DNA from 2 places in the Paenibacillus sp. FSL R7-0340 genome. Region 2 is predicted to be linked to the other one. Evidence: riboswitches for the same ligand, from Rfam matches in the RefSeq annotation. Region 2 holds a riboswitch; the other holds the start of a gene.
The links. Region 2 has a riboswitch for FMN ahead of ribE (riboflavin synthase). Riboswitches for the same ligand answer to the same signal wherever they lie in the genome.
Positions count from the first base shown of each region.

Region 1: it holds a riboswitch for FMN, as region 2 does, so the genes downstream of both, MKX59_RS21350 (DMT family transporter) here and ribE (riboflavin synthase) in region 2, are expected to answer to the same signal.

Region 1 covers NZ_JBBOBY010000001.1:4,765,414-4,771,566, forward strand. Annotated here, with positions in the region: gene MKX59_RS21340 (ABC transporter ATP-binding protein) at 1-658, shown strand, start outside; gene MKX59_RS21345 (ABC transporter permease) at 651-1,346, shown strand; FMN riboswitch at 1,468-1,612, shown strand; gene MKX59_RS21350 (DMT family transporter) at 1,785-2,732, shown strand; gene MKX59_RS21355 (methyl-accepting chemotaxis protein) at 2,973-5,003, shown strand; gene MKX59_RS21360 (carboxylesterase/lipase family protein) at 5,147-6,153, opposite strand, start outside.
Region 2 covers NZ_JBBOBY010000001.1:2,604,741-2,610,893, forward strand. Annotated here, with positions in the region: gene MKX59_RS11480 (2-oxoacid:acceptor oxidoreductase family protein) at 1-848, shown strand, start outside; gene MKX59_RS11485 (thiamine pyrophosphate-dependent enzyme) at 848-3,136, shown strand; gene MKX59_RS11490 (IDEAL domain-containing protein) at 3,357-3,824, shown strand; FMN riboswitch at 3,893-4,066, shown strand; gene ribE (riboflavin synthase) at 4,398-5,063, shown strand; gene ribB (3,4-dihydroxy-2-butanone-4-phosphate synthase) at 5,124-5,807, shown strand; gene ribH (6,7-dimethyl-8-ribityllumazine synthase) at 5,887-6,153, shown strand, end outside.

The DNA of each region.
Region 1 (6,153 bases), 2.2 Mb from region 2:
TGACAGGCTGACGGCACAGCAAAATCTCGAACTTCATTGTGAATATATGGGCTACTATAATAAGCAGGCTGTTCAGGATGCCCTGGAATTAGTGAATTTGCGAAATGCAGATGACAAGCCGGTAAAGGATTTTTCGCTAGGAATGAAACAACGTCTCGGGATTGCCCGCGCTATTGCGACTAAGCCAGAGCTACTCATTTTGGATGAACCCATTAATGGTCTGGACCCAGTGGGAATCAAGGAAATCCGCCAACTATTCCACATGCTATGCAAGGAATATGGGATGACCCTGCTCGTGTCCAGTCATATTTTAGCGGAAATAGAGCAGATTGCGGATACGGTGGGCGTGATTAATCACGGACGACTGATTGAGGAAGTATCGATGGAGCAGATGCGGGAAACCAATACGGAATACATCGAATTTACGACCAACGATTGTAAGAAGGCGGCCTACGTCCTCTCCCATCATTTGAGCCTGAATAATATAAAGGTGATAAATGAACAGAGTATACGTATTTACGATACAAATGTACCGCAGAAACAAATTACGAAGACGCTCATCTTAAATGATATAGAGGTGGATTCCATTCATCAGAAAAGCAGCACGCTGGAAGACTACTTTTTTCGCCTGTTAAACGGAGGTGATCTCCATGCTTAAATTGATGCAGTTGGAGCTGAAAAAATTCCATCTGACGGGTTATATCCGTTCAGCCCTGATCGCCAATGCATGCATTCTTGGGCTGCTCTGTGTTATTGCGCTGGAAAGTCAAAGTGAAGGAATACCTGAATTCACACAGTACACTCAACTATTGGATCTAATAGACAATTTTGTAAGAGCTACATTTATTGTGTTTGCTTCCGTTCTCCTATGCCGCTTTATCGTCGGGGAATTTAAGTCCAAATCGATTACGATCTTGTTCATGTATCCGATTCATCGTCAAAAGCTGATGATCGCCAAACTCTTGGTCGTATTACTGTTCACGTTCTTGTCCATTATTATTTCGGAAATAATCATTACGGCTGCTATTCATCTGCTCAACCAGTTTGTTTTGATTGTACCGGATAACCTTACTCTTTCCATACTGGGGCAACAATCAGCACGGACGTTAATCAATGCCGTTGCTGCCAGCTTTATGGGACTGGTTCCGCTGTATATGGGGATGCGAAGATACTCTGTACCCACCACCATTGTGACCTCAATCCTGATTGTAGCATTGCTTTTCTCCAATAATAACGGCGCTACACTTAGCTCCATAGCCCCCGTGCAAATCGGCTTCTCTATACTGGGAATGCTTGTGGCTTATGCGGCGATTCGACGTATTGAGTATAAGGATATTACCTCGTAATATGTAATTTCGTAGAGCGCTTTCAAAAAACAGATGAAAATCATTGTTCGATATACACACATTTTTCACTGGACTTCATTCTAAAACAGGTATATCCTATAGGAGAAATTAAAAACGGAATAAGGATCTTCGGGGTAGGGTGAGATTCCCAACCGGCGGTATGGCTCATGGAGCTAAGCCCGCGACTCTGTATCTGGCAACAGGATACGGACTGATTTGGTGAGATGCCAAAGCCGACGGTAAAGTCCGGATGGAAGAAGATCGAAATATCAACATGCCGCGAAGTGGATGAATACTGCGTTATTGGTTTTGCAGTAACTTCATTTAACTTGCATAAAGCGGCAAGTTTATTTGATCAACCCCCGTCTTGCATGGCCATTCGCCATGGACGGGGGTTTTTGTGCCACCGGTCCTGTATTCGCAAGGAGCTAATTGAGTATGAGTCAATCTTCTACTGTACTAACATCCAAAGGTTTTGATCGTAGCTCCCACATGAAAAGTGGTTTTTGGCTGGTCGCAATTGGAGCAGCCTTGTGGGGCGCAGACCCGCTGTTTCGTATTATTTTGTTAAAGTCATTTACTTCAACACAAATTGTACTAATGGAGCATGTGCTGCTTTTCCTCGCTCTGACACCGATGTTGTGGAAGCATCGTGAGGAGCTCAAAGCGGTACGGCTTCGTCAAGTTTTCGCTATTTTGTTCGTCTCGTGGGGTGGCTCGGCTCTGGCCAGCGTAATTTTCACCATGGCACTCAGCAATGGTGATTTGAATGCTGTACTCTTACTCCAGAAGCTTCAACCCTTGGTCGCTATTATTCTAGCTCGTATTATTTTGAAGGAAATGTTGCCGCGTCATTTTGGATTATTAATTGTCGTCGCTCTGTTCGGGACGTATCTTCTGACCTTCGGTTGGTCGCTCCCCTTCGGACATGTTCGTGATTTTGTCCAGGTCGGTAGTCTACTTGCACTCGGTGCAGCAGTTCTGTGGGGCGGTTCGACAGTCATGGGAAGTTACTTGCTTCGTTCAATGAAATATGAAACGGTAACCTCCCTCCGCTTCATGGTCGCGCTCCCTCTGCTGATTGTCCTCACCTCTGTAGAGCATGCGCCATGGAATATGCCTGCCGGTACATGGGCGGGCGCAGCTGTGATTATCAATCTGCTATTGCAGGCATTGCTTCCGGGTCTTCTTAGCTTATTGCTGTATTACAAAGGCTTAAGTACGACCAAAGCGTCTTATGCTACGATGGCAGAATTAAGCTTTCCCATGGTTGGTGTCGTGATTAACTGGATCGCATTTCAGCAAATTGTCACTGTAGCGCAATTGACTGGTTTTATGCTCATCTGGATTACGCTCTTTATGATTTCACGTCAGCAAAAAAATTAACAGTTCAATGTCCCTTACATGACTCACCCAAGCCAAATTGTGTAGATGCTTTTGCATCTCTGATTTGGCTTTTTATGTATTCGTATTCATATAAATCATAGTTCTTTAGACCTATTTTCCGAAAAAAGTGTCTAAAACATGCAATTATTCCTCGTTTCTCAAAGATTACATCTATAAAATTCGTCGGTTTCTGTCGAATAAAACAATGTAGTGATCATCAGACACAGAGGAGCAATAACTATGACTAAAACAAAACAAACAGTTCCGTGGTGGAACAGGTTTCTCAAGCAGTTTTATTTAATGAGGACAAGATTAATAATATCTTTTTTGGCTGTGTTATTGATTCCGAGCGTACTTATCGGGTACTTTTCCTATCAGGGGGCTACGACACAACTCAGTCAGCAAATGGGCGGTTCCGTATACACGAATCTGTATCTGATCCGAAGCAATGTCAATCAGTATGTAGCGCCCATTATGAAAGACCTGGACGTGCTTACCACTGAAATCAAATCTGATTCCATTGGTACCAACCAAGAGGCCCTTCAGAAAAAGTTGGATGTCATCGTCAAGGCTCATCCCGAGCTAGATGCCGCGCTTCTCGGCAATGCGAAAGGGCAATACATACGTTCGCCGAAAAAACAGGAGGACGATTATGACCCCCGGGAGAGAAAATGGTACAAAAATGCAATGCTGGAAAAGGGAAAGGTATTCGTCGGTGTTCCAGTTGCCAGCGTCACGACAGGGAATTTAGTCGTTAATATATCGGGAACGCTGGAGGACGGTGAAGGAGCTGTTTCATTGGCTTTGAATCTGGACAAAATGGGTGAAAGTCTGCAGTCTGTTAAGATTGGTGAACGCGGAGGACTCATTATTGTTGATTCTGAACATAAAGTTGTATCTGGGACTGGAACAGCCTTTAACAAGGCAGGCAAAAAACCTGCTGACGCCATAGAGGGACTTCCCGAAGTGGCGACAACCGTCGAAAATGATACTCCTTCCATGTCGCAAATTCAATTTATGAATCGAGATATGCTGGCCTTTACACTTAAGGACCCTCTCACCGGTTGGAGCATTGTCGCACTGTCGGATCTGGAGGATTACAGTGATGCAGCCCAACCGATTCTGAAGCAAAGCCTAATTGTGATTGTCATTTCCATACTTGCCGCTGCAATCATCATTGTGCTTATGGTCCGCTCGTTCTTAATTCCGCTGCGCAAGCTGCAAGCAGGAACACGCATCGTCCGTGACGGAAATCTGACCGAACGTGTTAATCTATCCAGCAAGGATGAGTTCGGCGAACTGGCACAGAATTTTGACCAGATGACGCATTCCTTGCATACGATGGTTTCCGAGGTCAATCAAACGTCCTCCCGACTTGCTTCCTCTTCTCTGATGATCAAGGAAAGCACAGAGCAAACGACGGAGTCCGTACAACACGTAGCGGAAACGGTTATGGAATCCGCGGAAAATGCAGCCACCAGCGCCGAGGCGTCCGAGCAAACCGCTAATGCCGTTGAAGAAATGGCGAAGGGTGTCAGCACCATTGCCGAATCGGCAAGCTCCATCGTGGATTCAGCAGGACAAACCGAGCATGATGTGGCTCAAGGCAGTCAAATGATCAGCCATGTGCGGACACAAATGGACCGTATTCTGGAAGCTGTAAGCCAAACAGCTAGCCTGATGGATGAGCTATCCCAGCTCTCGGACGATGCGAAGCAGATGAATACAGCTATTGCCGCTATTGCCAAGCAAACCAATTTGTTGTCTCTGAACGCGTCTATTGAAGCTTCCAGAGCAGGCGAAGCCGGACGTGGATTTGCCGTAGTCGCTATAGAGGTACGCAAGCTGTCTGAGCAATCCAAGGAAAGCGCGGATTCCATCAGTCAGATCATTACTCAGATGCTCGATTTGATTCAACGCTCCACCGCTACCATGAACGGTAATGTTCGTAACCAGGTAGGTGAAGGATTACGTATTAGCCAAGATGCAGAAGGTGCATTTACGAATATTGAACGCTCTACATCTCATATCGTGGAACAAATTCAAAGTGTATCCGCTGCAGCTGAACAAATCTCAGCCAGTACAGAGGAAGTTTCCGCTACTGTCACCCATTTGGCAAGTCTGTCTCGCAATTCAGCGGACAGTTCGCAGACAACATCTGCTGCCGCTCAGGAGCAAATGGCGGCCATGGAGGAAATCGCATCTTCGTCTCAGGAGTTGTCCAACATGGCGCAGGATTTGCAACAGCTGGTTAAGCGATTTAAGATTTAACTTACACATTGCAGCGTTGCAATTTCATGCAAGTAAGAATGAACAGCAATACATCTTATGACTAACAAAAGCCTTCGTCCGTATACAAATTACGGGCGAAGGCTTTTTACATTAGAGTTCTTAGGATGCTCTCTCTTGTCTACTTATATGGTCATCTGACCGATTAACTGACGGCGTCTATCTCCTTCGGGGTCGTGCTCTACCTTAATATCCTGATGGAAAATAGCTGTAGTCCGCTCTTCCCTGTCGTACATTGGCCAAGCCCCCTCCGACAGCACAGGCTTCCCATCACGTGCAAAAGCAACCCATGCCTGCTGCATAGCTTGAGCCAGCTTCTGCATCGACGGTTGAATCTCTAATCCAAGCTTACCTAGCAGCTCCAGATTATCGAAAACAAACGCAATTTCGGCACCGTGAACCGCTTGTCCAAAGGTAGGATGCCCCGGCAATGTCCAATCAAAACGATACATCCATACAGGCGTATGCGCCGACTGCGCAACAGCAAGAGCCAACGCAGGACGCCAAAAAAATAGATCAGTCAACATTTGCGCCTGTCCCTCAATCGTAACCGGAAATGGTTCTATCAGGTCGCCGATGTCTGACATGCCCGTCATCATCTCCAATGCCTGACTCGCTGTTGACTTGTTCATTAGATGGGATTCTTTTCGGATGAAATAGGCCCCCTCATGCAAGTTCGTTCCAATCAAAACGGATACCTGCTTTGCTGAACCTTGCGCGATTGCAGACAGCGGTACATCTGGCAAGGTCACACCGTCCACGACAGGTTGATAGATCATCGCCATCCCTGGTCCGATGACTTCATGCGTCTTCGCCATAGCTAGCATCAGCGCATCTGTCGGCAGCGTAAACAACCGTTCTGGATGCTGAGTGTCCACACCCAGCTGCTGCAGATACACAGCCGTCACTTGTTCAGCCTGTGAAGTTGACAATACCTGCGACGCACCACTCTGCAAAATCGCACGCTGGAACAGTCCCTCAGCTGCTGGCATCGCCAATAAAGCGGCAATACTCATCGCCCCTGCCGATTCACCGAACACCGTTACTTCATCCGGGTTACCGCCAAAGGCAGAGATGTGATCCCTAACCCATTCCAGCGCAGCGATCTGATCCAGCAGTCCCGCATTAGAGG
Region 2 (6,153 bases):
GAACTCCGGTTAAAAGCTTCGTCCGCTTCTGTGAGCCGGAGGTCGATATTCGGGATCACAGTCCGATTGAGCAACCGCATGTGGTAGGCATTTTCCATGAAACGTTATACAAAACGGTAAATGTAATCAGCGGACTGCCAGCGGATGGGATTGTAGTGGTTAATTCCACACGTCCAGCAGAAGAAATACGGGCTGATTTGGGACTGGTATCCGGTACATTAGCGGTGGTGGATGCGATGGGCATCGCACTGGAAGAGCGAACCAAACTAAATACGTCCATGCTCGGTGCCTTGTTCCGTGTCTGTGATTTCCTGGACCCGGAAGCGATGAGATCGGTTATTCGCAGTACCTTTGAAAAGAAAAATCCACTGTTAGTGGAACCTAATCTGCGTACGTTTAACCGTGGTTATGATGAAATGGAACTGCACGTATATCCAGTTACTGATGACGCAGAGGATCGGGTTTTTGAACGTCCGCAGCCATTGCTGGGATACGAAACCCAACTACTGGGGGGCGTTATTGCAACTCAGGGAAACAGCATGACGAGAGATGTTAGTGGTTCACGTCAGGGGTATGTGCCTGAATATGAAGCTGATAAATGTACCCATTGTGCCAAGTGTGATTCGATTTGCCCGGATTACTGTTTTGTATGGGAAGAGCAAGCAGACAAACGCGGAAGAATGATGCCATTTTTGCAAGGAATTGATTACCAGTATTGCAAAGGATGTCTGAAATGTGTAGATATTTGCCCGTCGGGGGCATTAAGCTCGCGTCGCGAACAATGGGGATGGGCGGAACAGAATCGAGTTGCCCACCAATTTCCGGCATATGAAGGAGGGCGTGCGTAATGGCAAAACTGGAGGAAGAACTCAAACAGACAGGCGCCGCGCAAGTGACAACGTTCGAATCCGGTAATGAAATGGCAGCTACGGCGGCTGCGCAGATTAATTATCATATGATGGGATATTTCCCGATTACTCCATCTACCGAGGTAGCGCAGTATCTGGATCAGATGAGAACGAGAGGTCAGCATAATATTAAGCTGGTTGCAGCAGACGGAGAACACGGATCGGCAGGGATTTGTTATGGAGCTGCCGCAGCGGGAGCGAGGGTTGTGAACGCCACTAGTTCGCAAGGTTTCCTGTACATGCTGGAGCAGTTACCTGTTCAGTCAGGTACCCGTTTTCCAATGGTTATGAATCTGGTGACACGAGCTGTTAGTGGTCCCCTGGATATTCGCGGGGATCATTCGGACCTGTACTATGGTTTGAATACAGGCTGGGTCATTTTGACGGCAAGTACACCACAGGCTGTGTATGATATGAACATCATGGCACTAAAAATCGCAGAGCATAGCGATGTTCGGCTGCCTGTAATGGTCGCATATGACGGTTTTTATACGTCCCATCAAAAACGTAAAGTGCAATATTTTGCCGATGCTGAGACCGTGCGCGGTTTTGTAGGTCCTAACCCGAACTTGAATTATCCGAATATTACGGATTTTGATCATCCTGTTACCGTGGGTGCGCATATGAACGGTGATGACCTGACGAATAATCATGTTCAGCTATCCGAAGCACTGAAGCTGTCAGAAGGAGTATATGAGCAGGTAGCAGCAGAATATGCCGCTTTATCCGGTCGGGAATACCCGATTTTGGATCTGTATCATATGGAGGATGCTGAGGTCGCGGTATTCCTGTTGAATTCGGCGGCTGAATCGGCCAAGGATGTGGCGGATCAACTCCGCGCGCGCGGGATTAAAGCTGGTGTGATACGTCCGAATATCATCAGACCGTTCCCAGCTGCACAACTGCGGGAAGCATTACGCGATGTCAAGGCGCTGCTGGTAGGTGAACGTGCAGATTCGTATGGGGCAGACGGCGGTAATTTAACGCATGAAATTAAAGCGGCCTTGCAGGAGGACCCGCTGAACCGGACACTCGTGTTGAGTCGTATATTTGGCTTGGGCGGCAAGGATTTTTATGCGGAAGATGCAGAGGGGTTCTTCCAGCTTGCGATTGAGGCGGCAGAGGCCGGACGAGCCGAGAAGCCCTTTGATTATTACGGAATTAATCCGGGTTCACCGGACAAGGTGATGCCGCAAGTTATGCAACCGCCACGTGGCAATGCATACCGTACGGGTCTGATTCAGGTTACGCCGGACGAGGCGACCGGGAAGCTCAAAGTCAAGGTACCACCCCTGCGGTCGTTGACGAGCAAACCACGCCGTCTTACACCAGGTCACGGGGCTTGCCCAGGATGTGGGGCATTGTCTGCGCTGGAACTGTTTTTCAAAGGTATTGAAGGGGATATTGTCGTGCTGTTCCAGACAGGCTGCGTATATGTGACGACGACAGGGTATCCATATACATCACACAAACAACCGATGATCCACAATCTTTTTCAAAACGGGGCCGCTACACTTTCGGGAGCGCTGGAAGCTTATATGGAAATGAAGCGCCGCAATGAAATTGAGATGTCGGACGATCCGACCTTTATCATGATCAGTGGTGACGGTGGAATGGATATTGGTATGGGTTCTGCGATTGGTGCGGCTCTGCGTAATCATAAGCTGATCATGCTGGAATATGATAACGAAGGGTACATGAATACAGGTTCACAGCAATCGTACTCCACTCCGCTCGGTCACATGACCAGTACGTCGGGTGTAGGGAAAATGCAAAAAGGAAAGCAAGGGCATCACAAGGATACCGTGCAAATCATGGCTGCTTGTAACATTCCGTATGCTTTTACAGCAGCTGAAAGTCATCCGCAGGATATGCTGCGTAAAGCAGCCAAAGCTCAATGGTATGCGAACAACGTGGGTACGGCCTATGGTAAGATCCTGTGCGCCTGCCCGCTGAATTGGAAATCCGAAGACAGACTGGGCACCAGCATTGTGGGCGCCGCAGTCGAGTCCTGTTTCTTTCCTTTGTACGAAATAGAGCAAGGCAGTACGACGATTACGTATAATCCGGAAGACAAGGGAAAACGGATTCCAGCTGCAGAATGGTTGAAATTAATGGGTAAAACGAAGCATCTTCTCAAGGAAGAGGCTACGCTGGCTACCTTTGAGCAGGAGATTGAGCGTCGCTGGACTACCCTGAAAAAGAAACATGAAATTTCAGAGCTATAATTCTGTTTTTTTGCATAATCATCGATTAGCATTGTTAGCCGCTGTTACTGTAGTGGTTCGATCAAGATTCTTTGCGCTTATTGCGCAAAGAATCTTTTTTGTCGTTTATGGGTTGAAGCATAAAAAAACAGGTAATGATTTCCGATATAGGAGTGGAGGCCTATAAGAGGCACGTTAAAAAGTTTTCTTCTGAATTTTAAGATGCAATGAGGTGCAGGTAATGATTAAGCTGAATACAGTTGAAATAATCGAAATTATAAAGAAGCAGATCCCTAAGGTTATGAACATCAAGCCAGTAGAACTAAAATTTACGGACGATTTTGGACGGGCATCGCTGGCAGCGACAGAACACAAATTCACGCTGACGAACCAGCACTATTCTGCCAAGGTGATGGATTGCGTGTTAGAAACACAGGTACGCCCCATTTTAATGTGTGAAATTATTTATTTTCTGAAATGCGAGTTTATTGACGGACATGTTGATGTGCGACTGGATTATGAGGCATGTTCTGAGGAAGGGCGGGGACCTGTTGCTTCAGCCGTAATTACCTTTGATCATGCAACAGAGTTGGGAGTCGAGGAACTGGCCGATCTGATTGACTTGGCGCTTCATATGAATGATAAAACCTGGTTTGAAGAACTCTCCAGCCAATATGTCAAAACCAAAGCAGGCGCTTCTATTAGATAACTTGCTTTTTTTAGAAGTCGGTGCTAATATACGTAACAAGTTTAATGTTAATTCAATTAAATAAGAGCAAGATCCTTCGGGGCGGGGCGAAATTCCCCACCGGCGGTGATGACATGTTTGTGGATCGTTTTTGTGAGAAACAGCATGGCTTAGTCCGTGACCCGGATGCTGAATGATCGGCAGAAGGTGGACCTGGTGCAAATCCGGGACCGACAGTATAGTCTGGATGGGAGAAGGATACGAAGCGCATGTGCATGACGTGACATGTGCCGATTTTTAGCATACCCAATTGTGCGTACGGCTTATTTCGTTGTAGGACAGCATCGGGCGATAGCTTGCTTAAGCTTTCTTTTTGATGGGTGTTCTGAGCGTATTTGGTTGTATCCTCAGTCATGCTTTCTATTGGCAAACCTATGATTTCATGTCGTCTTAAGATGCATATGAACTGCGCTTGTATACTACAAATGTGACTCTCATCACCCCCATGACGGATTGAATCCGAACTGGGGGTTTTTTGCGCTTATAGCTGATGAATTAGGGATAAACTGAAATGTAGTGGAAAGGAGTGAAGACATGTTTACCGGATTAGTTGAGGAAGTGGGTCGCATTCAAACTATTTCCAAAAGCGGTGAAGCGATGGTGCTGGGGATTTCGGGTTCCGTGGTGTTGGGCGATTTGAAAATAGGAGACAGTGTCTCGGTTAATGGCGTTTGCCTGACGGCGATACGGATTGGTTCGAAAGACTTTAAGGTTGATGTGATGCCGGAAACCTTTCGCAGCACTAATCTGAAAGAGTTGAGATCCGGCAGCCGAGTCAATCTGGAGCGAGCGATGACGGCGAGTGGAAGGTTCGGAGGACACATCGTGCAAGGACATGTGGACGGGACGGGAACGATTCGAGGGGTGACATCAGACCAGAATGCAGTTGTGTTCGAAGTTGAGCCTAAAAATCAAACATTATTTAAATATATTCTACTCAAAGGGTCAATCACAATTGATGGTATCAGCCTCACAGTCGCACAGCGTACGGGAGATACCTTTGCCGTATCCATTATTCCCCACACTTTATCCGAAACGGCCTTACAAGCCAAACGTGAGGGGGATACCGTCAATATCGAATGTGATATTTTGGGCAAATATGTAGAACAGCTTTTAAATTACAGAGGTGCAGCGGAGGCGGAGAGAGTAGAAAAAGCTCCTCTCAGTTTGGACTATTTGGCGAAACACGGCTTTGCCTGATATTGAATGGTAAGCCTGTTTAGGAGCATTCGTGGCACAAGACATAAGGAGGAAAGTGTTATGGATAGAGGTAGCCAAACAAGTGCAATGGCAAACGTCATGGAGCATGGCGAGTTGGAACATGACGAAGAGATTCGTTTGGATTCCATCGAAGAAGCGTTGGAGGATTTAAAAAACGGTAAAGTCGTTATTGTAGTGGATGATGAACAGCGCGAAAATGAAGGCGATTTTATCGCTTTGGCTGAAAAAGCGTCGCCTGAGGTCATTAATTTCATGATTACAGAAGGTCGCGGGTTGGTCTGTGTGCCAATCACACGACAAAGAGCCGAAGCTTTGGAATTGCATCCTATGGTAGAGCAAAATACAGATTTCCACGGTACTGCCTTTACGGTATCGGTAGATCATATGGAGACAACAACGGGTATTTCAGCGGCCGAGCGCTCCTTGACTGTACGCGCCTTGGCAGACGAAGCAGTCACAGGAAGTGATTTCCGCAAGCCTGGTCACATGTTCCCGCTGATTGCTCGCGATGGTGGTGTCTTGCAGCGTGCTGGTCACACTGAAGCGGCTGTTGATCTGGCCCGACTCAGTGGCTTCAAGCCTGCTGGGGTCATTTGCGAAATTATAAAGGAAGATGGCTCAATGGCCCGCCTGCCTGATCTGGCAGTGGTCGCCAAGCGACATCAATTGAAGCTGATCAGTATTCAGCATTTGGTGGACTACCGTCGTCGTTTGTCATTGTAAAAATACATCTCAGTTCCAAGTAAATCTGAAGTATTATCCGAAGTCCCTAAATAATTAAACTATGAGAGGTTGATTAAACATGGCACGTTTTCTAGAAGGTAATCTCGTATCGAACGGTTTAAAATATGGTATTGTGGTGGGCAGATTTAATGAGTTTATTACGAGCAAGCTGTTAAGCGGCGCAATTGACGCCCTTCAACGACATGGTGCGCAGGAAGATGAAATTGATGTAGCCTGGGTTCCGGGTGCATTTGAAATTTCACTGATTGCACAAAAAATGGCTGCAAGCGCCAAATATGATGCCGTAATTACGCTGGGTACGGTCATCCGTGGTTCTACTTCACAT